DNA from 4 places in the Blautia sp. SF-50 genome. Region 2 is predicted to be linked to each of the others. Evidence: riboswitches for the same ligand, from Rfam matches in the RefSeq annotation. Region 2 holds a riboswitch; each other region holds the start of a gene.
What was found. Region 2 has a riboswitch for cobalamin ahead of nikB (nickel ABC transporter permease). Riboswitches for the same ligand answer to the same signal wherever they lie in the genome.
Positions count from the first base shown of each region.

Region 1 (7,831 bases), on a different contig from region 2:
GTAAGGCAGAGGCCTATACAGTCCGTGAAACCCTGGAGGAGGTCATTGAGCTTACCGGTTATGTGAAGGAACTGGAGGCAGAGAAAACGGAGGAGGCCCAGGCGAGGATCGAAAATATCGATGAGCTGATCTCCAAGACAGAATCCTTCCAGGAAGCCATGGAGGAGGCCGGACAGCCGGCAACACTTTCTGCATTTCTGGAGGAGATCGCACTGGTGGCAGATATCGATTCTGTTGATCCGGATCAGGATTATGTGCTGCTGATGACCCTTCACAGTGCCAAGGGACTGGAATTCCCCAATGTATTTATCGTGGGAATGGAGGACGGTGTTTTTCCGGGGTATGCTTCCATCTGGTCCGGTGATCCGTCGGATATCGAGGAGGAGCGAAGGCTCTGTTATGTGGGGATCACCCGTGCCATGAAGGAACTGACTTTAACCTGTGCAAAACAGCGGATGATCCGTGGGGAGACTCAGTATAACCGTGTGTCACGTTTTGTAAGGGAGGTTCCACGGGAGCTGGTAGATCTTGGACATACCATTCAGGAGAAAAAGCCCAGAGTAGATGATATCGTATCTCCGAAAAACGCCTATGCCCAGATGAAAATGAATTTCCAGGCAAAGAGCACCCTGCAGAAAAAAGATTTCACAGTGAAGAAGGCGGACAGCCTGGACTATGGTGAGGGAGACACGGTCCGTCATGTGAAATTCGGAGTCGGTATCGTAAAAAATATCGCAGACGGCGGCAGAGACTACGAAGTGACGGTAGACTTTGACAAAGTCGGCGTGAAAAAAATGTTCGCCGGTTTTGCCAAGCTGAAAAAGATCTGAGAGGGATTTCTCCGGGCAGACTATTTCTGCAAAAAACTGTAAAAATCCGGCCTCAAGGTTGTAATTGGAAAATCAGTATGTTAGAATCAGTATCAGCGTAATTGAATTGCTGTGAAGTGAACAGTATCACCGGCACATATGCTGCCGGATACTGTGAGAGGGAATCGGGTAAAAAGCCTGAGCGGTTGCGGCCACTGTATACAGAAGAAGGGATTTCACATGCCATTGCAGAAACTCATGTGAGAAGGCGAAATCCCGATGTCAGAGAGATTCTGGAGAAAATTCTGATACATCATTCATGATCGGCTAAAAGATGAATGGTGTATCAGTTTTTATTTTGCGGAGTTTTTTCTGAGTCTGTAAGTCAGGAAACCTGCTTGACAGTATGTAAGTGGGAGCTTCCGTACAAAGTGTTCCGTGCAGATTTTATGAAGTCCCATCTTTTCGATTACCCATAGGAAACAGGAGATAAAACAGGCGAAAAGAGAGGAAATGAAATGAAAAACAAGTATGTATCCACAAGAATCATGGCAATGGTAATGGCAGCGGCAATGACCGTATCAGCAGCTCCGGCTGTTTATGCCGCAGAGAGAGCAGACTCCGAGACCATCAAGGAAGACAACCAGCCGGCAGCAGAAGACAGTACAGAGTCTGCAGACACCGAAGATTCTTCCGCAGAGGCAACCAAGACAGAATATCCTCTGACCATCACAACCTATGATTACGATGGAAACGAAATCGAAACCACTTATGAAAAAGCACCGGAAAAAGTCCTTGCTGTATATCAGGGAAGCATTGAGACTATGCTCGCACTTGGTCTGGAAGACCACCTGGTAGCTACCGCAGGTCTTGATAATGAAGTTCCGGAAGATCTCAAAGAAGCATTCTCAAAAACAAATTATCTTGACGAATTTACCCCATCCCTTGAAACTGTAACAATGCTGGAGCCGGACATGATCTTATCCTGGAGCTCTCTTTTCTCTGATAAGAATCTGGGAAATGTAACAGACTGGATCGACAAAGGCTGCAACACCTACTACAACACCAATACTCGTCCGGACGGCGACAGAACACTGGAAAATGAATTCACAGATATCTTAAATATCGGAAAGATCTTCGATGTACAGGACAAAGCACAGGCTATCGTTGATGATGCAAAAGCAGTGATCGACAAAACTCTTACTGCAACTGCAGATGTAAAAGACAAACCAAGCGTAATGGTATTGGAGCCTCTTGGAGATGACATCACAAACTATGGCGTAAAGAGCCTTGGCGGAGATATGGTAACACAGTTAGGCGCAACTCTTGCAAACCCGGATGCTTCCACCGTTGGAAAAGAGGATATCATCGCAGCCAACCCTGACGTGATCTTTGTGGTTTACATGCCATATGCAGGAGATGATCCGGAAACTGTTAAGAACAGCCAGCTTGCAGTGATCCAGGATGATGAGTCCCTGAAGAGCCTTGACGCAGTAAAGAACGGACGTGTTTACCCGATCATGCTCAGTGAGATGTATGCAAGTGCAACACGTACCCAGGACGGAATCGAAACTTTTGCAAAGGGATTATATCCGGACGTAAATCTTGACTGATCGGAGAAAATGCAGTGAAAGAAACAACTTCACAGAGAAAAAAAGATAAGGTGCTCAGAACATCCATGTATGTGGCAGTTCTCATCGGACTTGCAGGATTCCTTATTTTTTCCATACTTGCAGCCATCACTTTTGGAAATGCGGATCTGTCACTGAAGGATGTATACAGCGTTATCGCTTATAAATTGTTTCATATAAAAAGTCTGTCCGCCTATGCGGAAGGCGCAGTTCATGATGTTGTGTGGCTGATCCGGCTGCCTAGAGTCCTTCTGGCTCTGGCAGTTGGAATGGCTCTTTCCGTGTGCGGCGTGGTGATGCAGGCTATCGTGCAGAACCCGCTGGCAGACCCGTATGTGCTGGGTATCTCATCTGGTGCATCTCTGGGTGCCACACTGGCCATCATGCTTGGAATCGGAAGCTTTCTTGGTGGAAACTCTGTGGGAATCACAGCTTTCATTGGCGCGATGATCACTTCTTTTGCGGTGATCGCCATTGCAAACATGGGTGGAAAGGCAACTTCCGCAAAACTGATCCTTGCGGGAATGGCGGTCAGCGCAGTCTGTTCTGCTTTTTCCAATTTTGTCATTTATATTACCAATGACAAAAATGCGGCAACAGAAGTTATGAAGTGGAGCATGGGAAGTCTTGCCGGAGCAAGCTGGACCAGAGTGGGTGTAATGCTTCCGGTCACGCTGGTGTGCGTGGCTGTTTTCTGGACGCAGTACCGGAACCTGAATCTGATGCTTCTGGGAGATGACGTATCCATTACCCTTGGAACAGATCTGCACAGACTGCGGACTTTTTATCTGATCGTTGCTTCTGTTATGATCGGATTTGCCGTGTACTGTGCCGGTGTGATCGGATTTGTGGGACTGGTGATCCCTCATGTGGTCCGGATCCTTTTTGGAACAGATCACAGAAAACTGCTCCCCTTAAGTGCGCTTCTTGGTGCATCGTTTCTGATCTGGTGCGATGTGGCATGTCGTGTGATCCTTAAAAATTCCGAGATGCCCATCGGTGTGCTGGTATCCATTATCGGTGCTCCCTGCTTTATTTATCTGCTTGTGCGGAAATCCTATGGATTCGGAGGTGCCCGGTAATGAAGATCACCACAGAAAATATTCAGGTTGGCTTTCACGCCAGACAGATCCTGAAGGGAATCTCCATGGAATCCAAGGATAAGGAACTGGTAGGAATCATCGGACCAAACGGAAGCGGAAAATCCACTTTGCTGAAATGCATTTACCGTATTCTGAAACCAGACGCAGGAGCCGTGTATCTGGACGGCGAGGAGCTTCATTCCATGAGTGTTCGAAGCTCTGCGAAAAAAATGGCCGTGGTGGCACAGCACAATTATTATAATTTTGATTTTACGGTCCGCGAGGTGGTTCTTATGGGGCGTGCGCCTCATAAAAAGACTCTGGAACGGGACAATGCAAAAGATTACCAGATCGTGGATGAAGCGCTGAAAACCGTACAGATGGAGGCGTTTGCAGACCGTACCTTTTCCACTCTTTCCGGAGGAGAGCAGCAGAGGGTGATCCTGGCAAGAGCACTTGCCCAGCAGACCTCTGCACTGATTCTGGATGAGCCTACCAATCATCTGGACATTACCCACCAGATCATGCTGATGGAGCTGGTGAAAAAACTTAATGTAACCGTGATCTCCGCTATTCACGATCTGAATATTGCAGCAGCATACTGTGATAAGATCTATGTACTGAAGGACGGAGTTCTGGAAGGTTACGGAACGCCGGAAGAAGTCCTGACCCCGGAGCTGATCCGCAGGATCTATAAAGTAGAAGCGGAGATCGTTTACGACAGCCGCGGAAAGATGCATATTTTGTTTTTATGATTCTGGCTGTGAGGCGGGATGCATAGAGGGAAAAAGATGAAAAAGATCGGGATTTTGACATGCCTTAATTCCAATGATGTGTGTACCAGGGCAGGATGTCTGTCTGCATTTCGGGAAAGAAGAGATTTTTTTTCCGGCTATCCGGAAGATACGATTCTGGCAGCTGTGATGACATGCAACGGATGCAAAGAAACCAATGCAAAAGAACCTGCTGAAGATGAGGGGATTTTGGAAAAGGCAGATCGGCTGGTCAGTGAAAAGATCAGCGTCATCCATGTCGGGGTATGCCGTCTGAATGAGGAAAAAAAGGAATGTCCGCGGATAACACAGATCTGCGGTCTGATAGAAGAACGCGGGATCAAAGTGATCCGAGGAACCCATAAAGAATAAGAGAAAACCGCCGTATCTTTCCGGAAATGCCGGAAATACGGCGATTTTTTTACAGAATGTTTCTGCGAAAATTTGTGTAAGTTCTGGTAAAACCAGACATATGGTGGTATAATAAGAACATTAAAAAAAGGCTCGGGTGCAGCGACCTCAAAAAACGCTGCGCTGCAGATTTACTGACAGAAAGTACAGCCGAACAGAAAGAAAGGATGGTGCAGTGTTATGAATTTAAATACAACAAAACTTGAAGAACTGCTCGCAACACTGAAGAAAAAAGAAGAAGAGAAAGATAAGAACACAGTCCTTTGGGTACTGGCGATCATCGGTGCTGTTGCAGCTGTTGCCGGTATTGCGTTTGCAGTATACCGTTTCTTCGCTCCGGATTATCTGGAAGATTTTGAAGAAGATTTTGATGATGACTTCGATGATTATTTCGAGGATGAGGAAGAGTAAGAACTTTCACTGCAGAGGCTGTTTTGAGCAGATCAGAATGGCTGTCTGTTATGTATGAATATGAGAAGCGGATAATTGAAGCCCCGGCGCGATACCGGGGCTTGATTTTTGAAGACGGACCGTGAAACGCTGCACTAGTTATAAAACAGAAAGAGGATTTATGAAAAAAGGTGAAATTTACGAAGGTATTATAGAAAAAGTGGAATTTCCAAACAAGGGTTTTGTTTGGGTCGATGACCAGAAAGTAATTGTAAAAAACGGAATTCCGGGACAGAAAGTCCGGTTTATGATCAATAAGAAACGTTCCGGCCGGGCGGAAGGACGTCTTCTGGAAGTCCTGGAGAAATCTCCGCTGGAGACAAGAGAACCTGCCTGTCAGGAGTTTCCGGCATGTGGCGGCTGCATGTACCAGACCATGAGCTATGAGGCACAGAAGGAGATGAAGGAACATCAGGTGAGGGAACTTCTGGATGGGGCAGTAAGAGAGAGCCTGGCTAAGATCGGGAAGAACGGTGATGGGACAGAAGAAGCTGAGGCTGCAGATCGTTTATATCACTGGGATGGGATCTACGGCAGTCCCATTGAGTTCGGGTACCGCAATAAGATGGAGTTTTCCTTTGGGGATGAGTATAAGGATGGGCCGCTGTCCCTTGGACTTCACAAGAAGGGAAGCACTTACGATATCCTGAATACGGATGACTGTAAACTGGTCCATCCGGATATGACGAAGATCCTAGTCTGTGTGCGGGAGTTTTTCCTGGAGCGTAATGCCAGCTTCTATAAAAAGCTGCAGCATGTGGGGTATCTTCGACATCTTCTTCTTCGAAGAGGCGTCACAAGTGGTGAGATCCTGGTCCATGTGGTAACCACCACCCAGGAAGAATATGATCTGGAGCCTCTGAAAGAACAGCTTCTTGCACTTCCGCTGGAAGGGAAGATCGTGGGGATCATGCACATTTTAAATGATTCTTTATCCGACGTGGTACAGAGCGACGAGACGAAGATCCTTTATGGAAAGGATTATTTCTATGAAGAACTTCTTGGACTGAAATTTAAGATCAGCACCTTTTCCTTTTTCCAGCCAAATTCCTTGGCTGCAGAGATCCTGTATTCCAAGGTGCGGGAATATGTAGGAGATACCAGAGATAAGGTAGTGTTTGACCTTTACAGCGGAACAGGAACTATTGCACAGCTTGCAGCGTCCGTTGCCAGCGAGGTGATCGGCGTGGAGATCGTGGAAGATGCGGTAAAAGCCGCCAGAGAAAACGCTGCACTTAACGGCATTGATAACTGCCGTTTTATTGCCGGGGATGTGCTGAAGGTTCTGGACGAGGTGCCGGAGAAACCGGATATGATCATCCTTGATCCGCCCAGAGATGGCGTTCACCCCAAAGCCCTTCCAAAGATCCTGGCTTACGGCGTAGACCAGATCGTATACATTTCCTGCAAGGTTACAAGTCTTGTGAGAGACCTCCCGGCATTTTATGAGGCAGGATATGAGATGACCCACGCCTGTGCAGTGGATCAGTTCTGCCAGGGCGTTCATGTTGAAACGGTTGTACTGCTTTCCCACAAAAAGCCAGACGGACATATCAACGTAAAAGTCGAGTTTGGCGAGGGTGAGGGCAAAGTTCCGCTTGATAATATTTCAAAAAGAGCAGAAGCGTACAAGCCAAAAGAGCGAGTGACCTACAAAATGATAAAGGAGTACGTAGAAGCTAAATATGGCTTCAAAGTACATACCGCATATATTGCAGAGGTAAAGAGAGATTTAGGATTACCGATGTACGATGCTCCTAATGCGGTGGAAGAATTGAAACAATCGAGGAAGCATCCGACGGCGGAGAAAGTGGAAGCGATAAAGGATGCGTTGAAGCATTTTGAGGTTATATAATGAAATTGTTTGTTATATAAAGGAATTTATGAGTGTTAATACTTAAGATAGTATGAAGGTGAGTTTGAATGGAATTTAAAACAGTAATTTTACGATTTAGAGATTTGGTAACTGAAAATAATGTTACTATAGCTAGACATAAAGATACGATTGATAAAAAGGGATATGTCTGGTGGGGGTGGTGGAATAAGGGGAATGAGAAGCTCCCATTTGAAGAATTCTGTGTGCTAAAAGGTGAAATTGCGAGCAAACCAAAATATTTTTATCTTATGGATTCGGGACAGGAAAAGTTGTATAAGGCTGAATGCCTTGATATAAAATGTTCTGGAAGCGATAAGATATTATCGCCAGAATTGGAATGTACCCCCAATTATTATAATGAACAAAAGTATTATGCATGGTTTAAATTTGATAAAATTGAAGAATGTGAGGCTGATGAAGTTAAGAATTATACATATGTGAAAGTAGATTCACTATTCGTAGAAAATCATTCTAATTATGAAAAATTTTATGGAAAAAGAGTTTATAATATTAAGGAAATGATTCAGCAAAACAGGACAATATGGTTTGTGCGGAACTATAATGAGAATGATGATTCTGATTATGAAATACAATTATTAAATTCTAGTGTTGTAGAGCCACATGACTTTAGTGACAAATATTTTGAAACTGGCAGTGACACTTTGTTATGGTTATCAGATTTGCATTTTGGAACAGATGATGTTTTTAAGGTTAAAATGGCAAAGGAAACAGATGTAACTTTAACTGCACATATTAGAAACGCATATAATGACCTTAACAAAGTGGGAGGCTTGATAAT
Region 1 is NZ_FMUW01000012.1:63,852-71,682, forward strand. It holds gene pcrA (DNA helicase PcrA) at 1-830, shown strand, start outside; cobalamin riboswitch at 932-1,221, shown strand; gene BLP57_RS09360 (ABC transporter substrate-binding protein) at 1,328-2,422, shown strand; gene BLP57_RS09365 (FecCD family ABC transporter permease) at 2,437-3,522, shown strand; gene BLP57_RS09370 (ABC transporter ATP-binding protein) at 3,522-4,277, shown strand; gene BLP57_RS09375 (CGGC domain-containing protein) at 4,314-4,667, shown strand; gene BLP57_RS09380 (hypothetical protein) at 4,887-5,117, shown strand; gene rlmD (23S rRNA (uracil(1939)-C(5))-methyltransferase RlmD) at 5,278-7,011, shown strand; gene BLP57_RS09390 (metallophosphoesterase family protein) at 7,080-7,831, shown strand, end outside.
Region 1: another riboswitch for cobalamin. It lies ahead of BLP57_RS09360 (ABC transporter substrate-binding protein); the one in region 2 lies ahead of nikB (nickel ABC transporter permease).

Region 2 (7,831 bases):
GGCAGATAAAAAGCATGCTGATGTTTTTCTCCTTCTGGAGACGTACCAGAAGCCGGATCACGGATTCCTGTACGGAAACGTCAAGTGCAGAGGTAGCCTCATCGCACACCAGAATCTCCGGTTCCAGGGAAAGTGCCCGGGCAATACTGATACGCTGACGCTGACCACCACTCATATTATGGGGATAGCGGTCTGTAAAATCTTCAGGAAGCTCTACCATTTTCAGGAGTTCTCTGGCCTTGGATTCCTTTTCGCTTCTTTTCAGCTTTCCGTAATTGATCAGGGGTTCTGTGAGAATATCCACGATCTTCATTTTCGGGTCAAAGGACGCCAGCGGATCCTGGAAGACCATCTGCATGTTCTGACGGTTCAGCCAGGTTTCTTTTTTGGAAAGATCAGAGAGGTTTTTTCCATGGTAAAGGATCTCTCCGCTGGTCGGTTTGTCAAGAGAAATGACCATGCGGACAAAGGTTGATTTACCGCAGCCACTCTCTCCTACGATTCCCAGAGTTTTTCCTTTATAAACATTTAAGTTTACGTCATTGCAGGCTGTTAATGTTCTACCGCCGGAAGCCGGGAACTGTTTTACGATATGTTTTGCACTGAGTACGATATCGGATTCCTTAAACATAACGCTGTCCCTCCATTTCCGGCACTGCAGCCAGCAGTTTCTTTGTATAGTCACTGGTCGGATGCTCCATGACTTCATCTCGTGTTCCCTGATCCACAACTTTTCCGTTTTGCATAACAACAAGCTGATCTGCCATATAGGCTGCTACGCCAATGTTATGAGTAACAATGATGATACCGGTTCCGAAATCATCACGGAGCTCCATCATCTGGCGTACGATCTGTGCCTGTGTAGTAACGTCCAGCGCACTGGTCGGCTCATCTGCAAGAAGCAGCTCCGGGTTAAAAGTCATGGCCATGGCAATACCAACTCGCTGGCGCATACCACCGGAAAGCTGGTGAGGATAACTTTTCATGATATTTTCCGCGTCCGGAAGACGCATTTTCTGGAGCATGGAACAGCCTTTCTTCCATGCTTCTGCTTTGGATATATCTGTATGTGTACAGATATATTCCACATACTGACTTCCAATCTTACGGATAGGGTTCAGGGTTCCGCCGCAGTCCTGGAAGATCATGGAAATGCGGGTACCCCTTAAATTTCTCCATTCATCCTTTGTATTGGAAAGCAGAGAATGTCCGTGAAACCGAATATCTCCGGTGCTGACTCGGCCACCTCCGGCAAGTGCACCGAGGACAGCACGGATCACGGTTGTTTTTCCACTTCCGCTCTCGCCTACCACACTGATGATCTCACCCTTCTTCATGGAAAGGTTGAAATGTTCAATGGTAGGTGCCTGTTTTCCGTACTGAACGGAAAGATCCTTGATCTCAAGCATAAATAAGCGCTCCTTTACTCGGCAAGAGTGATATCCTTTGTCAGCCAGTAATAATCCATTGGATACATCTTAACACCTGTTACCTTTTTGTTGGAGAAGAGGTAGGTTGTCTCATAACCAAAGAATACAGTTGCAGCATCATCCATGATATCCTGCTGAATATCGATGATGAGATCTTTTCTCTTGTCCTCATCAAATGTCTGCGCAAGCTCGTCAAGAAGCTTGTCAACCTCCGGGTTATTGTATCCTGCAGTATTGTTTGCAGAGGAGCTGTACCAGTTCTCTCTTAAGTAGTTCTCAGGGTCTCCAGTGTTTGCTACCAGCACGTTCCAGATCAGAAGGTCATACTGACCGGAATCTCTCATGTCAAGAAGTGTCTCATAACTTACTGTGTTCAGGTTTACGTTGATACCGATCTCCTTCAGACTGGCCTGTGCTGCCTGTGCGTATACACCAAGCTCGGCACGGCTTGTGTAGATAACAAAATCAAGAACAAGAGGATCTCCGTCAGGAGTTTCTACAAATCCGTCACCGTCAACATCTTTGTATCCGGCCTCATCAAGGATCTTCTTTGCGCTGTCCGGATCATAGGAATTCTCATCCTTCAGATCATCGAATCCAAAGTCAAGTGTTGGAGGAACCGGTGCTTTACCAGCTGTTGCACCACCCTCAAGAAGAGTGTTGCAGTATGTTTCCTTGTCAAGACCACGAAGAAGTGCCTGGCGAAGAGCCTTATCGCTGAGTGCATGATCCTCGTTCTGGTTCATGAATGCATAGGTGGAACGAAGAGACTGAAGCTCCTGGATGTCGTAATTGTCATTTCCCTCAAACTCAACCAGGTTCTCTGTTTTCAGGTTGTAAGCGATATCGATCTCACCTGTCTGAAGAGCCATGGAACGTGTTGTCTGGTCATCCACACATTTCAGTGTAACTTTATCAAGGGGAACTTCTCCATCCCAGTAGTTCTCATTTTTTACTACGACACAGGAATCCGTCGGGCTGAAGGACTCTACTGCGTAAGGTCCTGTACAGATCGGTCCTTCCATGGCAAATGTAGAATCATCTACATTTGTATCTACGATCAGAAACAGCGGGTCTGCAAGGCATCCGGCCATGTTTGCATTTGCTCTGTTCAGATGGAAGATCAGGTTCTGTCCGTCAACTTCGAGGCTGTCGAGATCAAAGAATTCCGGAACACGGTCACTCTTTTCAGCGGTACGTTCGATGGAGGCTTTTACCATCTCCGGTGTCATATCGTCACCGTTGGAGAATTTTACGCCCTCACGGATCTTGAAGGTCCATGTTTTTCCATCGTCACTGTTTTCCCACTCTTCCGCAAGACATGGAACGATCTCACCGTTCTCATCGAATTTTGTAAGGCACTCACCGATCGCATAACGGGATACAACCCAGCTGAAATACTGCTCTGTCGGCTCCAGTGTATCTGCAAAGCTTGTTACTCCGATGGTGATCTCCTTATCACCTTTTTTGTCACCTTTTGCCTGAGCCACTGTTGCCATTGAAAGGGTCATCATACATGCAAGTGTAGCAGCCAGCACTTTTTTAACTACATTATTTCTCATTTCATCCTCCTAAAGATAATATACTGATCATATGGTGTTGGTTTGTTACAGAGTTGTTTTATTGATCCTGGCGCGGATCCAGTACATCACGGATGCTGTCTCCAAGCATGTTGAAAACAACAACACAGATCACGATAGCGATACCAGGGTAGATCATAAGCCATGGCGCCTTTGCCATGTAGGTTCTTCCTTCATTCAGCATCAGTCCCCACTCCGGTGTCGGCGCAGTTGCACCAAATCCCAGGAATGAAAGGGAAGCCAGCTCCAGCATCATAGTTCCGATATCTGCTGCCGCAGTTACCACCATCTGGGTTACCATGTTGGGAAGAATGTGTACAAGAAGAATTTTCCAGGTCTTTGTTCCGTTTACTATAGCTGCCTCTATGTAAAGACTCTTCTTGACTTTCAAGACCATACTTCGTGCAAGACGGGCATATTTTGTCCAGCTTACAGCCGCAATGGAGATAACGGCATTGACCAGGTTTGGTCCAAGCATGCCGGCAATGGCAATGGCCAGTACAAGCCCAGGGAAGGAGATCATCATATCTGCGATACGCATGATCACTGCATCCACAACGCCGCCGAAATATCCGGCAATAACTCCTAAAAATGTACCGATGACAAAGATCACTGCAACCAGACATAAGGTCATGATCAGAGAGGTTCTTGTTCCGAAGATAACACGGGAAAGAAGATCTCGTCCAAGCTTATCCGTTCCGAACGGATGAGCGGAGCTTGGCTCCTGCAGTGATTCGGTCATAACTGCATTCAGTGGATCATATGGTGAGAGCTGCGGCGCAAAGATCGCAATTCCGATCACCACGAGACCCAGAATGAAGAAAAGAGTGAACTGTTTATTTTCTTTGAATGTTCGTAATACCTTTTTCAATTATCTATCCTCCTTAAGTCTTGGATCGAGATAAGTATAGGACAGATCCACAAGCAGGTTGATGCACATGTACAGGATCGCGATCCAAAGTACATAGCCCTGTACAAGAGGATAGTCACGACAGGAAATCGCCTTTACTGCCATATTTCCCATTCCAGGCCAGTTGTAAATGATCTCTACAACTGCAGTACCTCCCAAAAGACTTCCAAGGGAAAGTCCCAGCAGCGTTACCAGCGGAAGCATAACATTAGGAAGGACGTGTTTCCAGAGAATGACGCTTTCCTTGATTCCACGCATTCTTGCACCTGTGACATAATCCTGATGAAGTTCCTCCAGCACTGCACTTCTTACCTGTCTGGTATATTTTGCAGACATGGCAAGTGCAAGAGTCAGCGCCGGGAGGATCATGGATTTAAAATCCGTACTGCCCCCGGCAACATTGATCCAGCGAAGCTGAACACCAAAGATGCTGAGAAGGATCAGGCCCAGCCAGAAGCTTGGAACAGATACTCCCACAAAGGTAATTCCTCTCACAAAATAATCCGGGAATTTGTTCTGATATACAGCGGCCAGGATTCCAAGCGGTATGGAAATAATGACCATCATCAGAAGTGCCAGCAACGACATCCTCAGCGTCGGCCAGAAACAGGATACCAGTTTATCTGTTACCGGCATTTTGAAAGAATAGGACTGTCCCATATCTCCTGTAACAACACCCTTCAGCCAGGAACCATACTGCACGAGAAAGGGCTGATCAAGGCCAAGCTCATGTCTTGTCTGTTCCAGAAGCTCTGGTGTAGGAAGATTACCACACTCTGTCAGCATGATCTCCGCAGGATCACCAGGTGACAGGTAGGTCAGTCCAAATGTGAAAAAGCTGATTCCAAATAATACAATGATGATCTGGAGAAATCTTTTTCCTACTTGTTTCTTTGTCACGTTTTACTCCTTTCCTCATTTGATGCGATTTTAACATTGCCGTTTTAATTTAGTTAGATAAAAGAAACTATTGGATTCTTAATATGCAGAATATGCATGGAATTTTAGAAAATTTGCACGAAAAAAGCCCGTGACGAAATACGGGCACACAAAATAAATATGCTTCCTATCTTCCGTAAGAATCATTTTAAAACAATTGCAAGCAGGTCTCCTGACTTAGGATCCTTACCCTCAGGCACCTTCCCGGTCTATTTCTCACGTACTCGACCAGTGGTACTTTGTCTGAGGATTCCCCCTTACAGTGACGGGATCGTACCGGATTTACACCGGTTTCCCTATTAATCCTCTCAGAACTTACAACGGCTGATGTGAAAATCAGCAAATGCTGTCAAATTACTGAAACATTATATGATAAAACTATAGTTTATGTCTATGGAAAAATGTTATATTTTTAGAAAACTCATAAATTTTGCTAAAGATGCTTGAATTGTATATATCCCCCATGGGGGATTTGACAATTGGATTTATCTGATCTGCTAAAAAAACACGGAGTTTACCTCGCTATTTTTATAAATAGAATAGCAAATGGTAAAACCCGGTTTTCTTACTGTTTCAATATGATTTCAGACAGAAGCGTTCTGAAAAGGTGGTTTACTATCAGGTCAGAGTCTCCGTGATCGCTGCATATGCGATCATTGGTCCGTCTTCAATAATGTTCAGACTGGCTGTTTGATAAAGTACGACTCCGTTTTCAGTTGCAATAGATGTGTAAAGTAAATTCCCATAGTAATCTCTCAGTTCACCCAGTTCTTCCCCCTTAAAAAAGTATTCTCCAGGCTTCTTGGAAGGATACCAGCATCCGGTATACGGCGCATATTCATAGACTACATTTTCCAGAAGCATCTGACGGTAATGCTTCAGGCCATGACATTTCTTTCCCTGGAGATGAAAAACAAGGTGACGGACGTCTCTTTTATCCTGTTCTACTTCTTCCCAGGTCCAGTAGCTGTGTCCGCCTCTTTCGATGAGAATACTTGGAATTCCAAGAGAAGAAGCATAATTGTAGGCGCCACCTGTGGCGGTTGTGGAACGGACCACATATTTTACGCCGATATGCCGTGCCATATGTAATGATTTCTCTGCTGTCTTTTCATCTACAACCCCTACATAATAAACATAGGGATGAAGCTGTTCGAACCCATCTCCGCTATGCAGGTCGATATAATAATCTGCTATGGAAAAAAGCTTTGTCACTATAGCATAGGCAATACGATCTGCAGCTGTTCCCTCAGGATCTCCGGGGAAAACGCGGTTCAGGTTCTTGCCATCCTCATAGACCAGACTCATGGTGCGATGCTCAAAGCCGCTGACATTGACCAGTGGAACGATGATCACATTTCCCTTCAGTTCTTCCGGTTGAAATTCTTTTGCAAGTTCCATTGCCGCCTGGATCCCCACATACTCCGCGCTGTGTATTCCTGCTGTGATCAGTATCGTCGGTCCGTCTTTCACTCCGCATATCACAGTTGCCGGCATTGCTATGCCGTATCCTGTGATCTTAATTTTCCCCTGTGCCTTCTCTCCTTTTTCAATCACCCAGTCATCAATTTTGATCATTGGTTGTTTCCCTTTTCCTTTTTTATATTTCCGCACTTTTGACGATAAGTATATCATGCCTAACCGAAATTGTACATATTCTTTTAAGATTCCGGGAAAACAGAAAAAAGCTTTCGTAACCGTTCATTCTGATCCGACGTACAAAAGCTTTTTTCCTGAATGATATATAATTTATCTTTTTACCAATTCTTTGGTGATTTCTTCCCAGCTGACTCCTTTTTCCACCATGAGTACCATCATATGATAAAGAAAATCTGAAATTTCGTATTTAATCTCTTCTTTATCCGGATTTTTGGCTGCAATGACGATCTCTGTGCATTCTTCACCGACTTTTTTCAAAATCTTGTCGATTCCTTTATCAAAAAGATAATTGGTATAGGAACCTTCCTTTGGATGTTCTTTTCGGTCAGTGATCACATCATACACATTCTGGAACACGTGAAGTGGGTTGGTATCATCGTACTCTTTTTTCAGCAGCGGTTTGAAGAAACAGGTACGGTTTCCTGTATGGCAGGCTGCGCCAATCTGCTCCACTTTGGCAAGGATCGTATCATTATCACAGTCAATAGTAAGAGACTTTACATACTGTACGTGTCCGGATGTCAGACCTTTGGTCCAGAGCTCATTCCGGCTGCGGCTCCAGTATGTCATTTTTCCAAGCTTCAATGTTGTGTTAAAAGCAAGCTCATTCATATAGGCCAGCATCAGTACTTCATCCGTCCGGTAATCCTGGACAATAACCGGAACCATTCCGTCACTGTTTAATTTAAAGTCCGACCATGCAATATTACTTTTATATGTGTTTACCGGAATTCCAGCTTCTTCGCAGGTCTCCTTAAATGTATGCAGATCATTTTCAAGACTGCTTACATAAGCACCGCAAAGTCCGGACACAGCTGGTTCTCCTAAAAGCTCCAGAACGTTCTCAGATCTGTTTTCATCGGTATGAAGAACAATGGAAATCTGAGAAATCTCTGCAATTTCATTTTCGACAGTGTCCAAAGCCAGAACAGTGTCTGCATATGTTTCGATCAGATCCTGATTTTCTGTGAATTCTCTCAGATCAGAGATACTGATCATCATACGCTCTTTTCCAAAGCGCCGGGATACTTCTTCCAGAAGCTTGATATTATTCTCTTTCGAAAAATTCAGTACAACTTTGGCACATCCCGCATAGATCAGCTTTTTTACATCTTCCATACGTTTGATATTTCCCGCTGCGATCACCGGGATCTCAGATACCTGACAGATATCACGGATTTTTCCGATCGCACGGTCATGCTCTGCATCTGCGGAAGAAAAGTCAAATACCAGAAGCTCATCTGCCCCATTGTCACCGTAAAATTTTGCAAGTGTTTCTACATTTCCGTCTCCGAAAAGATTTCTCTGTCCAA
Region 2 is NZ_FMUW01000009.1:45,043-52,873, forward strand. It holds gene BLP57_RS07580 (ABC transporter ATP-binding protein) at 1-631, opposite strand, end outside; gene BLP57_RS07585 (ABC transporter ATP-binding protein) at 624-1,409, opposite strand; gene BLP57_RS07590 (ABC transporter substrate-binding protein) at 1,424-2,992, opposite strand; gene nikC (nickel transporter permease) at 3,051-3,881, opposite strand; gene nikB (nickel ABC transporter permease) at 3,882-4,820, opposite strand; cobalamin riboswitch at 5,005-5,193, opposite strand; gene BLP57_RS07605 (M14 family metallopeptidase) at 5,478-6,437, opposite strand; gene hisIE (bifunctional phosphoribosyl-AMP cyclohydrolase/phosphoribosyl-ATP diphosphatase HisIE) at 6,609-7,831, opposite strand, start outside.

Region 3 (7,831 bases), on a different contig from region 2:
GTATATGAATGCTGCGGATGATAAAAGATCTCTTCAACCGTTCCGTTTTCCACTATTTCGCCGTCTTTCATGATCGAAACATCATCTGCGATCTCTGCCACCACACCCAGATCATGCGTAATAAATAACACGCCCAGATTTTCTTTCCTGGATAGCTGATAGATTTCTTCCAGGATCTGCTTCTGTACGGTTACATCCAAGGCTGTCGTCGGCTCATCTGCGATCAGATAATCCGGTTTCATGGACATGGCAATGGCGATCATAACACGTTGGCACATACCACCAGACAATTCGTAAGGTTTTTTCTTCATCAGTTCTTCCGGATCACGCAGATTCATCATCCGCAGACTTTCCAACGCTACTTCCCTTGCCTGTTTTTTGCTCATTTTGCGATGTTTTCTCAGTCCTTCCAGAAGCAGTTGTTCAACTGTAAAAAGCGGATCAAGAGCAGCAGTCGGATCCTGAAAGATCATTCCGATCCTGTCTCCGTATAACTGTCGTTTTTCTTTTCCTGATAACTTCAGAAGACTCTTTTCGTTCAGTGTCACATCTCCGGATATCACCTTTCCATTTCCTGCAAGCAGATTCATGATCGTCAGAGAGGTAACTGACTTGCCGCTTCCACTTTCTCCCACCAGAGCATGGATCCTTCCGCGTTTTACTTCCAGGCTGACATCTTTTACTGCATGAACCATTCCGTGAGATGTCTGAAACTCCACATGTAGTCTTTTTACCTTTAGAACATCATTTTTGGGCTGTTCCATTCTGTATTCCCTCCCCCAGATAATTAAATGCCAGAACAATGATCATGATCAGTATGCCCGGATAAAACATCAGTCTTGGATAAGTCTGGATATAACTTCTACTGTCACTGAGCATGATCCCCCATTCCGGTGTCGGTGCCTGCACACCAAGTCCGATAAAGGAAAAACCGGCAATTGACAGAATGATCGAACCGATTTCCATTGTTGCCAGTGCGATCACAGATGGCAGGATATTTCTCAATACATGCCTAAATATGATCCTTGCGTGGCCGCAGCCGCCGGCTTTTAGTGCGGTCATATAATTTTTATTTTTTTCCTGAAGTGTCAATGCTCGGGCAAGCCTTGCATATTCTGCCCAGGATACGACCGATAAGGACAGAATCAGATGAGCGCCGCTGGCTCCTACGGTTCCTGCAATGGCAAGTGCCACAATAAAGACCGGCATAGCCATAAATACATCAATGATCCTCATAATTATGGAATCGATTTTTCCACCTACATATCCGGCAAACAGTCCGATTGGCACCCCGACACATACGGTGATCAGAAGCACCGTAAAGCTGTAGCTCAGTGAATATCGGCTGCCCCAGAGAAGTCTTGATAAAATACATCGTCCCAGCTGATCAGTACCTAAAGGATATGCCGCCGACGGATTCTTTAATTTTATCGAAACATCCACAAGCAGCGGATCATGCGGCGCCAGTACAGGTGCAAAAATAGCTGCCAATGCAAAAATTATGACCACCATCAATCCTATTTTTGTTTTCGGTGACCGGAATACCTGTTTCCAGTACAGATTCTGGATCATGCTTTTTTCTGTTTTCTGCTTTCTTCTGCTTCCCATTCTATGATCTCTCCTTTACTTTAACTGGATTCGCCGGTCAATCGCAGAATAGGCGATATCCACAAGAAAATTTAATACTACAATGCCAACAGCCAGAATAAAGATAAAACATTGCAGCACCGGAGTGTCTTTTGAGATCACGGATTTCAATGCCAGATTTCCGATTCCCTGAATTGAAAAAATACTTTCTATCACAGCTGAGCCACAGAAAAAACCGATCACAATTGATACCAGACGTGTCAGCACAGGAATCAGGATATTTTTCAGACCATGACGCAAAATTACATTTACAGATGACAATCCCTTAGCTCTGCTGGCACGTATGTAATCCTGCTTCAGCACCTGTATCATATTGGTACGGATCAATCTCGTCATAATTCCAAAGAAACTGATATCCATGGCAAATGCCGCAAGAATCGGGATGCCTCCGGCATCTCCTCCGATCACGGAAATCACTTTTAGCTTTACTCCAAATATATAGAGCAGCATCAGACCGATCCAGAAAGACGGCATAGATACACTGAGGGACGACAAAATGCGAATGACTTTATCCAGAACTCTGTTTTCATAAATTGCCGACAAAATTCCAAGAGGGACTGATACGATCATCAACAATAAAAACGAAGTAACTGCCAGTTTAAATGTCTGTGGAAAATATCTTTTTAATTCCTCAAAAGCCGGTTTTCTGGTAGAATATGATTTTCCAAAATCGCCATGAAGTGCCTGATCCAGCCATTTCCCGTATTGTACCAGCACCGGCTGATCCAGTCCTTCCTCATGCCGTACTTCTTCTACCTGCTCCGGTGACGGATGCTCATATTTTTTCTCCGCCAGCACTCTGGCAGCATCACCTGCCGATATAAAACTCAGCATAAAAATAATAAATGTAACCGCCAGCACTACCGGAATCATAAATATAAAACGCTTTGCAATTACTTTTCCCATCTTCATCTCTCCTCATTTTTCATCTGTTTATTCGGTTAAAATAAAAAAAGCTGATATGATCCAGCATCATATCAGCACAAAAAACAAACCTCTACCTCAGGCAGAGCTTATTCCTTCTGTATCCCATCCGAATCAGAATTCTTCTGTCAAAAAGGCAAGTCTCCTGACTCCAGTTCTTCCTACTTACCATCTTCCCGGATCTCTCCAGTGATATTTTGGTTTTCGTCCCTGTCACAGTAGCGGTGGCTGTTCTGGCATTTCACCAGATTCCTTATTAAGTACTTTGTACACCCTTCTGACTATTCAATTTTCATAGTTGCAATGAATAAATATTATAATATCATACTTTTCTTTTTATATAAATAGTTTTTTGTCAAATATAAAATATCTGAACATTTCATAGTGAAACCCGGATATTTTCTGCCTGTATTATTATAAATCTCTTAAGTAAATAACATTATGTATGAACGGTGACTTCTTTATATTTCCGTATAATGATCATATAACTTACGAATAATAAAACAGCTGCGCTGCTCCATGCACAGATCTCTGCATAGTATATTCCATCTTCACCGATCAGTTTTGGCAGCAGCAGCGCAACACTGACACGCATTATAAATTCTGCAATGCCGCTGGCAAGCGGAATCAAAGTATTACCCAGGCCCTGGATAGCGGAACGATACACATACAGCAGATACAGCACCCACAAAAAGACAGCCATAATAAACAAATACTTATATGCTATATCCAATACCTGTCGGGTCTGATCCGGTTCACCGGATACAAACAGGGACAGTACATTACGTCCAAACAGTACCATCATGCCGGAAATGAAAGCCGAAGTGAGCACTGCCATATAAGTGCCGCTGCGCACGCCTTTTCGAATCCTCTGGTATTTTTTTGCACCAAGATTCTGGCCCACATAGGTTGTAATAGCATATCCATATGAAATGGCAGCCATCTCCAAAACCCCATACAGCTTGTTCGATGCCGTAAATCCCGCCACAAACAGAAAACCAAATCCATTGATCACATACTGTACCACAAGTCCTCCCACGGAGATGATCACATTCTGTATCGCAAGAGGAACCGCCAGTTCCAAAAGCCGCAGGCTCATAGAGGGCTGCCTGTAAAAGTCCTTCTTTTCCAGGCGGATATCCGGGATTTTACGTAATACGATCAAACAGTACAAGGCTGAAAATCCCTGTGCGATAACGGTTGCCACTGCTGCTCCGGCAATACCCCAGCCAAAAACCGCCACAAATAACAGATCCAGTCCCACATTGATCACTGCTGCCACTGTCATTGCGATCAACGGAGATCTGCTGTTTCCAAGTGCCCGAAGGATCGCTGCAAATATATTATAAGCAGCTATGATCGGGATTCCCGCAAAGATCAGCCGCAAATATAGCATTGTCAGATTAATGACATTATCCGGTGTCTGTAAAAATAAAAGAACATGATAAACTGTACCTTCACTTACTGCGAGTACGACCACAGACAGTAATGCTGTCATGATATAGCTTTTCGCTACTGCACATTTCAGATTTTCCTTTTCCCTTGCTCCATAATACTGAGATACAAGAATAGAAAAACCCTGTGTGATACCTGTCATGATCCCCAACACCAGCCATACCAGCCAATCTCCGGCACCTACTGCCGCCAGTGCTTTAACTCCTACCACTTGTCCGACAATCATGGTGTCTGCCATTGTATAAAACTGCTGAAAAATATTTCCAAGCATCATTGGTATGGCAAAAGTTATGATCAGTTTTCCGGGAGATCCGGCAGTCATATCTTTTTCATTAGTTCCCATAAGAATCTCCTTTTCTTTTCATCCTTGTCCGTTATTTTACAAGGGACTCTTACGAAACACAAGACTATTTTTTCACAAAGTTTTTCTCATATTTTTGGTAGCTATTACATCTTTATGATCATTATTTTTAATGGATCATTTTTGCCACGCCTATATTAAAACTCTTTCTTCTTCATGGCGCTCATACTATACTTATACGAAGCAAACCATATAAGCAGACTTAGCACAATAAGGGCAATCCCGATTTCAAAATCCCCTATTCCCCCTATCATATGCAGAATACTTTCTTTTAATCCCAAGTTAGTCTTCACAAAAGATCTAATTGTATAACAAATCGCAAAAATAATTAAAATTGCGATTGGCAGCACAATTCGCCCTTTCTCTCCTTCGAACCTTATCCTGATCGCGATCATAATTCCCGCAATTGCCTGAAACACAAAAAATGTGATCAACTCCATTGCCAGCATTTCCAGATCAAACACCTCTTCAGGATTTATGAGTACCATAATTCCTGCACAGATCATTCCAATGCACCATCCACATGCTGTCATGATAAAGGAAAAAATATATTTTTCTCTGACATATATTTTTTTATTTACGGGTAAAGAAAATAAATATGTGTAACCATGGCCATTTTCATCATAACTGATCGTATTACCTGAATATATCGCCAGAACAGATGGGATATACATTGCAATGAAAGCAGCTGCCGTTTTTCCTGTAAGTATAAAAAACAATGCTACAAACACTAACACCAAAAAAAGATTACCACCCTGTCGAAAAAACAATCGAAAATCCTTTTCCAAAAGCCCTCTGATTCCTTTCATCATCTTTCGCCCCCTGTCAACATCAGGATCACCTGATCGAGTGATCCGCTCTCTACTACGATTTCCGGATAATTTTCTATATAATACTGCTTCTCGTTCGTCAGACAGGCAACTCCAAAAAACTCTTTTTTCTCTTTCAAAAGATACCTTTTATCCACTGCCTGATATTGTTCCTCACTGACCTTCAACACTGCATATTTTTCAAGAATCGTATCCATCGCTTCATGAAGTACAATCTTTCCTTTATGTATCACATAAATGTCATCACACAGATGTTCTAAGTCCGAAGAAATATGTGAACTGATCAGGATACTTCTCTCCGGTTCTTCTTCCATATACTCTCTTAAAATATCCAGCATCCTTTCTCTCGCTCCGACATCAAGCCCTGCTGTCGGCTCATCCAGCATCAGGAATTCTGCCTGATGTGTCAATGCAATGATCAGATTCAGCTTTGCTTTCATTCCTGTTGAGTACTCTTTTATAAATTTATCCAACGGAATCTGATATTCTTCACACATCTGATGAAATTTTTCTGCTTCAAACTTTGGATACAATTTGGCAAGGACTGCCTCAACATCTTTCCCTTTCAAGTATACACTGAATCCGGCTTCTGCCAGGACAACTCCCAGCTCTTCTTTCTCTTTTTCACTTAACTCTTCCGGTATTTTTCCCAGGATCTTTATCTCACCGGCATCATAAGAAATGAGTCCGAGCACTGCCTTGAACAAAGTACTCTTACCGGCTCCGTTCTCTCCAACCAGACCGGTGATTCTTCCTTTTTCTACATTTAACGAACAGTCTAACTGAAATTCACCGTAGCTTTTCTTTACTCCTTTAATCTCCAACATAATCATTCATCCTCCATGATGAGTTCAAACAACGAACGGATCTCTTCCTCCTTCATTCCGCAGCGCCTTCCCTTCTGAATTGCTGCTTCCAGATCCGCCTCAACCTCTTTCCTGCGCTCTTCTTCCATCAGCTGTGTATTCGAAGCCGCTACATACGTTCCTTTCCCATGAACTGTGACTGTCATGCCCTCTGCTTCCAGATTGTCATATGCTTTCTTCACAGTAAGTGCACTGATCTTCAGTTCCTTTGCCATTGTTCTCACGGACGGCAATATATCATTTTCTTTTAATTCTCCGGAGATGATCTGCGCCTTGATCTGCTCCATAATCTGTTCATAAATTGGTACCATCGATGTATTATTGATTATAATCTTCATATGTTCCCTCCTGTTGTAAACAGTATATAACAGTGTAATACTGTTGTCAACTGTTATATACTGTTTTGCAGTAGTTGACTGCCAGGATATATTTTTTAGCACGAAAAAAGCACCTCTCGGTTTTCTGATTATTAACTCTGAGAAGTGCTCTTGTTTTATATCTAATTTTAGTACAGCTTTGCACCTGCCGGGATTCTGTCATCTACCATCAGAAGGTTCAGTCCTTCATGACCATCTTCCTCAGGTACTGCTGAGATCAGCATACCCTCGGAATCGATTCCCATCATGAAGGAATTCATTCTGATCAAATGCTCTTATTTTATTTCTTTTTAACTCATTCAATGTTAAAAGTATAGTTTTTGTTTCTGTCTTCATTATCCTGCTGCTGAAGATAAAACATTGCCTTTTGAGTTTCAATCTCCGCTTTCAGTTCTTCTTTTGTCGGCAGGTATAATTTGTACTTGGAAGCAAATAATTGTTCATTGCCGTGCATAACAGAATAACGGGCAATATCATCGTCTGTATCGGAGCAAAGAACAATACCGATTGTTGGGTTATCGCCCTCGCTGCGTTTCAGTTCATCATACATACGGATATACATATCCATCTGTCCTACATCTTGATGTGTTATCTTCTCAGTTTTTAGGTCAATGAGGACAAAGCATTTCAGTATGTAATTGTAAAATACAAGGTCGATATAATAATCCTGCTTCTCCGTATGAATGTGCTGTTGCCTTGCCACAAAAGCATATCCCTTTCCAAGCTCCATCAAAAATTTCTGCAAATTGGAAAGAATACTTTTCTCAAGGTCACTCTCTGTAAAATCTGTATTCTGAGAAAAACCTAAGAACTCTGCAACTACCGGATTTTTGATGAACTCCAACTTATCATTCTGATACGGTGCTGTCAGTTCTTTCATTTCACTTTCTACAAGCTCTTTTTTCTGAGTCCCCAGCATACGGTAATAATACTGAGAAGAAATGTTCCTCTGCAAAGTACGGACACTCCAAGTTTGTTCTACGGCTTCTTTCTCATACCAGTCACGAGCTTCCTCATCTTTAACCTGTAATAACGCTGCATAATGTGACCAAGACAATAGTCCAACAGATTTTCCAGACGGTGTCTGGAAAATTTCAGGATAGGTCTTATAGAAAGAATAAAAGCTATATAGATTCGACTTTGTATAACCTTTTCCATATTCAGCCGATAATTCTTTTGCTAACTTTTTTATAATTTCAGCTCCATATTTTGCCCTATCCTCGCCCTGCAATTCTTCACTTGCAATTCTATAACCAAGGAGCCAATTTCTCTGTATCAGCGTTGTATTGACCGCCCGATATGCAGCCTTTTGTGAAGATTCAATAATCTCACACATATCCTTTAAGATGTCATCGGTTTTAACAAAATTAT
Region 3 is NZ_FMUW01000015.1:38,462-46,292, reverse strand. It holds gene BLP57_RS10640 (ABC transporter ATP-binding protein) at 1-764, opposite strand, end outside; gene nikC (nickel transporter permease) at 745-1,608, opposite strand; gene BLP57_RS10630 (ABC transporter permease) at 1,624-2,553, opposite strand; cobalamin riboswitch at 2,690-2,863, opposite strand; gene BLP57_RS10625 (MATE family efflux transporter) at 3,011-4,369, opposite strand; gene BLP57_RS10620 (ABC-2 transporter permease) at 4,525-5,199, opposite strand; gene BLP57_RS10615 (ATP-binding cassette domain-containing protein) at 5,196-6,044, opposite strand; gene BLP57_RS10610 (GntR family transcriptional regulator) at 6,047-6,421, opposite strand; partial or broken gene BLP57_RS10605 (methionine--tRNA ligase subunit beta) at 6,589-6,708, opposite strand; gene BLP57_RS10600 (PDDEXK nuclease domain-containing protein) at 6,756-7,831, opposite strand, start outside.
Region 3: another riboswitch for cobalamin. It lies ahead of BLP57_RS10630 (ABC transporter permease); the one in region 2 lies ahead of nikB (nickel ABC transporter permease).

Region 4 (7,831 bases), on a different contig from region 2:
GGAGATAAAAGAAAGCTGCAGACAGATCCTGAAGGAAGCAGCAGGAAAAGATGCACCTGTTTTTTGTGCCATGACGCTTGGAGACAAACAGGAACTGGATCCGGAAACACAGATGCGCTATCAGCTGGCCGGGATCATACATATCCTTGCCATCAGCGGACTTCATATCAGTATTCTGGGAATGGGGCTTTACAACCTTCTAAAGAAGATGGGACTGGGAATCTGGCCTGCCGGGATTTTTTCTCTGGGAGTGATGCTGCAGTATGGGATCATGACCGGAGGGAGTGTTTCCACCATGCGTGCAGTAACTATGTTTTTGATCGCTATGGGAGCCAGGATCACCGGACGGATCTATGATATGATGAGTGCTCTTTCCGTAACTGCCATGATGATCCTTGTGGAATCTCCGGCCTATCTCCTGGACAGTGGATTTCTTCTGTCCTTTGGCTGTGTTCTGGGAATGGGGCTCGCTGCGGAAAAGATCTGTGCCCTTGCAGGAGCGGAGAAAAAATGGACAAAGGCACTGGTAAGTCCTATAGCTCTTCAGCTTGTGACTCTGCCGGTGATGCTGAAGTTTTTCGGAGAAGTCTCTATTGCCGGATTTATCCTGAATCTGTTGGTGCTTCCAAGTGTGGGGGTAGTGCTGACTGGAGGAATGGCGGCGCTGCTGCTGGGAATTCTCAGTATTCCTGCGGCAAAACTGGTAATCCTGCCGGCAAGGGTACTGCTGCTTTTTTATGAATATCTCTGCAGTCTGGTAGGAAGATCAGGATGGAGTACTTGGATCGGAGGGGAGCCGGAAATATGGCAGATTGTGGTATATTATGGCTTTTTGATCATAGTCCTGTTTATGGGACAGTATATAAAAGAACAGCTCCGGAAGAAAAAAGCAGTCAGTGAGGAAACGGAGTTATCAGAGGAGCGGGCGGAAGTAGGTTGCCGGAAGCTATATGCTATCCGGATAACAGCCGGTATTTTTCTGGCAGTCGGAATCCTGATACTGGGATATCATCCAGCAGGAAGTCTGAAGGTGATCTGCCTGGATGTAGGACAGGGGGACGGTATTCTTGTGGAGACCCCGGAGGATCATCATTTTCTGATCGACGGAGGAAGCAGCAGCCAGTCGGATCTTGGAAGATACTGCCTTTTGCCGGCATTGAAAAGCCAGGGGATTTCCTGGCTGGATGGGATTTTTATTTCCCATACAGATCAGGATCATATCAACGGTGTGAAGGAGCTTCTGGAATATATGGGAAAAGGTCTTACAACCATCCGGGCCGGATATCTGATCCTGCCTGCCTGGGCGGAAAGACCAGATGCATGGCGGGAGCTTGCAGAGGCAGCAAAAACAGCCGGAGTTAAGGTCGTGACAGCAGGAAAAGGGGATGAATTGCCTTGCGGCAAAGTATCTTTTTCTGTTCTGTGGCCGGAGAAAAATGCCACAGGAAAAGATGTGAATGAGGAAGCTATGGTGATGGAGTTGTCTTTTGGAGATTTTCAAATGCTTTTTACCGGAGATATCGGTGCAGATACGGAGAAAAAGCTTCTGGCAGCCGGGGGGCTTGAGGATGTTGACTGTCTGAAGGTGGGACATCACGGTTCCCGTTATTCTACCACAGAAGCATTTCTTGAGAAAATAAAGCCGGAAGTGGCGATCATTTCCTGTTCTTCCACCAACACCTACGGACATCCGTCACCGGAAACCGTAGAGCGGCTTAAAGCGGCCGGAAGTCAGGTGGAATACACCATGAAAAACGGTGCTATTACCGTGGAAACAGATGGAAAAAAGCTTAAGATCGGAAGGTTCCGAAAAAAACGGTGACTTTTGAACATGTTTGTTGTAAAATAGACAGGGTTTGTGCAAAAACAAAATACTGAAAATGTGCAATACAAGATAAGGAGTTTTTATTTATGAAATATGATGTACTGATCGTAGGAGCAGGTCCCGGTGGAATCTTTGCGGCCTATGAACTGATGAATAATGATCCGGAGAAAAAGATCGCGGTTTTTGAAGCTGGTCATCCTCTGGAAAAAAGAAAATGTCCCATCGACGGAAAGAAAGTAAAATCCTGTATCCACTGCAAAACCTGTGCGATCATGAAGGGATTTGGCGGTGCAGGCGCTTTCTCCGACGGAAAATATAATATCACCAATCAGTTTGGCGGAACTCTGTACCAGCATATCGGCAAGGATACAGCCACAGAGCTGATGGAATATGTAGATAAACTGAACCTGATGCATGGCGGTGAAGGAACCAGGCTTTATTCTACCACAAACAGCGAGATCCGTAAGCTCTGCCTTCAGAACGGCCTGCATCTTTTGGATGCATCAGTCCGTCATCTGGGAACAGATATCAACTATGTGGTGCTTCAGAACCTCTATGAAAAAATGAAAGACCATGTGGACTTCTATTTTGACGCATCTGTTGACAAAGTAGAAAAAACTGAAGACGGTTATGCAGTTTTTGTAGGAGATGAGCGTTACGAGGGAACTTACTGTATCATCTCCGCAGGACGAAGCGGAAGTAAATGGATGGAGACGGTATGTACAGAGCTTAAGATCCCGACTCTTTCCAACCGTGTGGACATCGGAGTCCGTGTGGAGCTTCCGGCAGAGGTTTTCAGCCGTCTGACAGATGAGCTTTATGAGAGCAAGATCGTTTACAGAACTGAGAAGTTTGAGGATATGGTCCGTACCTTCTGCATGAACCCGCGAGGTGTTGTCGTGAATGAAAATACCAACGGTATCATCACAGTAAACGGTCACAGCTACGAAGATCCGGCAAAGCATACCAACAATACAAACTTTGCCCTTCTGGTATCCAAGCATTTCTCAGAGCCGTTCCATGACAGCAACGGATACGGTGAGAGCATTGCAAGACTTTCCAATATGCTTGGCGGTGGTGTTATGGTACAGCGGTTTGGAGATCTGATCCGCGGAAGACGAAGCACAAAAGCCCGTATTGAGGAAAGTTTCGTAACACCTACACTTTCTGCGACACCGGGAGATTTAAGCCTTGTTATGCCGAAACGTATCCTAGATGGCATCATCGAGATGATCTATGCTCTGGATAAGATCGCACCGGGAACCGCAGATGATGATACTTTGCTTTATGGCGTTGAGGTTAAATTCTACAACATGGAGGTCGAGATCGACGAAAATCTGGAAACCTGCCACAAGGGTCTCTTTGTTATCGGAGACTGTAGCGGCGTGACCCATTCTCTGTCCCATGCATCTGCCAGCGGAGTCTACGTAGCCAGATACCTGGAGCAGGAGTATTTTAACAGATAAACTGCAGAGCAGTTTATCTGTTATGAGCAAGTAGCAAAGCGGATTGCGAATATCCAGTGTAAGACAGTCCATTTCTGATATCAGGGTGATGACAGAAAGGGGCTGTTTTTTATGCAGGATATGCATGAATATTGGAGAAAGTATTCTGATAATAACTGACAGATACAGGGAGAAAACCGGTTACTGTTCACTGGTAATAATTCGCGAGGTATTTTTTGTGAGTGAAGATCACAGAAAATCGTGAATCGTCTGACATCAATCTTGACAAATTTATGAGTTTGTGGTAAAAGTTAGATAACCAGGTAAAAGAAAATATGTGCAAATGTTATAATGATAAGGTTGCATCCAGTCGGATGTGCAAAAGAGAATCCGGTGAGAATCCGGAACGATACCGTCACTGTGAAAGGGGAGCTGCTTTTATAACCACTGGGAGACCGGGAAGGGAAAGCAGCGTGGAACCAAGTCAGGAGAACTGCCTTATTGTGAGATTCAGGGATTCGCGGTTTACGAATCGGTATTCTCCATAACAATACAGAACTTCTTTTTATGTATTTGTATTGCGCAGAGAATCATGTGTGAGCAGGCGGCCGCAGAGAGCTGCTGCTTTTTTGTACATATCAGTATTCTGGAAATACATGAAAAGAGGACAATGAGAAATGAAAAGAAAAACAATGTTAGCTCTGATGCTCGCAGTTTCCATGACATGCTCTATGGGTGCGGCTACAACAGCAATGGCAGCAGAGGATTCTGCTACAGAAGAGAACGCTGAGGCAGCTGATACCACAGAGGCTTCTGATGCAGATCAGGAAGCAGCAGATAATGTAGCAGCTCTGATCGACAAGATCTATGTACAGGAAAGAAACGACACAACAGATGAGGACTGCAAGGCAGCCAAAGAAGCATGGGATGCTCTGACAGATGCTCAGAAAGAACTGGTAGAGGGTGAGAATGCAGATCCGGATTATTTCGGACGTGACACAGGAGATGCTTCCAAGGACGATCCGCGTAACCAGGATGAGATCGGTGAGAATGAACTTCTTGTTGTAAGCTTTGGTACTTCCTTCAATGACAGCCGTGCAGAGGATGTCAAGGGAATCGAGGATGCTCTTGCAGAAGCTTATCCGGACTGGTCTGTAAGAAGAGCATTTACAGCACAGATCATCATCAACCATGTAGAGGCAAGAGATGATGAAGTGATCGATAACATGCAGCAGGCTCTTGACCGTGCAGTAGAGAATGGTGTTAAGAATCTGGTTGTACAGCCTACCCATCTGATGCATGGTGCTGAGTACGATGAGATGACAGAAGCGATCAATGGCTATAAAGATAAATTCGAGTCTGTAGCTATCGCAGAGCCAATGCTCGGTGAGGTTGGAGACGATGCAACTGTGATCAATGATGACAAGAAAGCCGTTGCTCAGGCAATCACAGATACGGCTTGCAAAGAGGCCGGATTTGACAGCATGGATGCAGCAGCTGAGGCTGGCACAGCATTCGTATTCATGGGACATGGAACATCTCATACAGCTAACGTTACATACGATCAGATGCAGACACAGATGGAAAACCTTGGATTGAAGAACGCATTCATCGGTACTGTAGAGGGTAAGCCGGAAGATACAGCCTGCGACAAGGTTATCGAGAAGGTAAAAGAAGCAGGATACAAGAACGTTGTTCTTCGTCCGCTGATGGTTGTTGCCGGAGACCATGCAAATAACGATATGGCCGGTGATGAGGAGGATTCCTGGAAGAGCCAGTTTGTAGCATCCGGAAACTTCGATAAGGTTGACTGCCAGATCGAGGGTCTTGGAAGAATCGAAGCAGTTGAGAAGCTTTATGTAGAGCATACAAAGGCAGCCATCGATTCTCTGGGAAGCACTGAGGAGTCCGCAGATTCTGATGCAGCAGCAGATACAGAGGCTGATTCTGCTGAGGAGTCCGCAGAATAATAAATATAAAAATATCTGAGTGAGTTCAGATACCTATAAGAAATCAATGTAACTGCCCGGAAAGATCAGGAAGACTGTTTTCCGGGCAGATTGCTGTATCTATGGAAGGGAGAAGATTATCATGAAAAAACGCTATGTAAACTTAATTCTTGCAATGGCAAGTGCATCAGTCCTGGTGCTGGGCTCTGTGCCTGCGATGGCAAAAACAGATGAAACAAAAACAGAGTCCGGTGAGGAAGCAGAAGCTTCCGAAGAAAAGGATACAGATGCAGCCAAAGCAGATACCCTGGAAGATGGCGTTTATACAGCAGAGTTTGGTACAGACAGCAGCATGTTTCATGTAAATGAGGCCAATGACAAAAAAGGAGAGCTCACGGTCAAAGATGGTAAAATGACCATCCACGTAAGTCTGGTTTCCAAGAAGATCGTTAACCTGTTTGCGGGAACTGCCGAGGATGCCCAGAAGGACGGAGCAGAGATCATTGAGCCGACCACAGATACAGTGAAGTACAGCGATGGTTATACAGAGGAGGTTTACGGATTTGATATCCCGGTACCGGCCATTGGTGAGGAATTTAACGTGGCGATCCTGGGAGAAAAAGGCAAATGGTACGACCATAAAGTCAGCGTAAAGAATCCTGTAAAAACCTCTGACGACAAAAAATCCGAAGGGAAAAAACCGGAAGAGCTGAAGCTGGAGGACGGAACCTATGAGACGGATGTAACCCTTACAGGCGGAACAGGAAGAGCATCTGTAGAATCTCCAGCTAAAGTAGAGATCAAGGACAAAGAAGCTACGGCAACCATCATCTGGAGCAGTCCGAATTATGATTACATGATCGTGGACGGCGAAAAATATGAGCCGGTGAACAAAGACGGAAACTCCACATTTGAGATCCCGGTCACAGTCTTTGACGCAGAAATGGAAGTGACTGCAGATACTGTAGCCATGAGTACTCCTCACGAGATTGAGTATACCCTGAATTTTGATTCTTCGAGCATGAAAAAGGAAGAAAAATGAAAAAAATAATTTCATACATATTTCTGACGCTGACCCTGATCCTGGGGTGTGCTTTTGCAGTGCAGGCAGCAGAGACAGAACATAAGCCTGCGGATATTCCAGGCCTTACCTTTGATCACAGTATGGAGCTTTCCTACGCAAAGGAATTTAATGTGGATTACTACAACGATGGCTATGCGCTGCTCACCATTGATCAGGAAGGACAGTTTCTTGTAGTTCCCGAAGGCAAGAAAGCACCGGAGGGGCTGGATCCTGACATTGCGGTTCTGCAGCAGCCCATAAACAATATCTATCTGGTAGCAACCTCGGCCATGGATCTTTTCCGCGCTATCGACGGGATTGACAGCATCAAGCTTTCCGGAACCAAGGAAGACGGATGGTATATCCAGGAAGCAAAGGACGCTATGGAACAGAAAAAGATGATCTATGCCGGCAAGTACAGTGCTCCGGATTACGAGCTGATCCTGAACGATGGCTGTGACCTTGCCATTGAATCCACCATGATCCATCACAATCCGGAGGTACAGGAGAAGCTGGAGCAGTTCGGGATCCCTGTAATGGTAGAGCGTTCCAGTTATGAGAGTCACCCTCTTGGAAGAACCGAATGGATGAAGCTTTACGCAGTTCTTCTGGGAAAAGAAGATGTGGCAGAAAAGGTTTTCAAAGAGCAGACGGACAAGCTGGATAAGGTTCTCACAGCAGATAAAACAGACAAGACCGTAGCGTTCTTTTATATCAACTCCGTAGGTGCGGTAAATATAAGAAAAAGCGGCGACTATGTTTCAGAAATGATCTCTCTCGCAGGAGGAAATTATGTTCCGGAGGATACGGGAGTAAATGACAATGCTCTTTCCACCATGAATATGCAGATGGAAGAGTTTTATGCCAAGGCGAAGGATGCAGACTATATCATCTATAACAGTACGATTGACGGGGAACTTAAGACCATTGATGAGCTTCTTTCCAAAAGTAAGCTTCTTGCAGATTTCAAGGCAGTGAAGAACGGAAATGTCTGGTGCACAGGCAAAAATCTCTTCCAGGAAACTACCGGACTTGGAACCATGATCGAGGATATCCACACCATGCTGACTACAGATGATGATTCTCTGGATGATCTGACCTATATGCATAAACTGAAATAAATTCCAGTGTTCGTTTTAACTCCTTTGCCGGTTTCCACCTGTGAGCAGGAAACGAAAGGACAGGATAACAAAACAGAAGAGGAGTGTACCAGAAAAATGAATGACAGAAAACGCGCAGTCCGATACGGGATCTCTTTTGTGATCCTTGCGGTACTTTTAATCTTTTTATTTATATGGAATGTAAATTCCGGAAGTATCCACCTCTCTGTGAAGGAGATCCTGAATATCATATTCCGGCATCAGGGAGATGAAACTTCTTATAATATCGTCTGGGAGATCCGTCTTCCCAGGATACTGGCAGTTATCATCCTTGGCGGAGCACTTTCTGTTTCCGGATTTTTGCTGCAGACCTTTTTTAACAATCCTATCGCGGGACCCTTTGTACTGGGGATCTCTTCCGGTGCCAAGCTGATCGTGGCGCTTCTGAT
Region 4 is NZ_FMUW01000007.1:66,540-74,370, reverse strand. It holds gene BLP57_RS06270 (DNA internalization-related competence protein ComEC/Rec2) at 1-1,822, shown strand, start outside; gene BLP57_RS06265 (NAD(P)/FAD-dependent oxidoreductase) at 1,912-3,291, shown strand; cobalamin riboswitch at 3,611-3,785, shown strand; gene BLP57_RS06260 (sirohydrochlorin cobaltochelatase) at 3,948-5,240, shown strand; gene BLP57_RS06255 (hypothetical protein) at 5,362-6,261, shown strand; gene BLP57_RS06250 (ABC transporter substrate-binding protein) at 6,258-7,403, shown strand; gene BLP57_RS06245 (FecCD family ABC transporter permease) at 7,500-7,831, shown strand, end outside.
Region 4: another riboswitch for cobalamin. It lies ahead of BLP57_RS06260 (sirohydrochlorin cobaltochelatase); the one in region 2 lies ahead of nikB (nickel ABC transporter permease).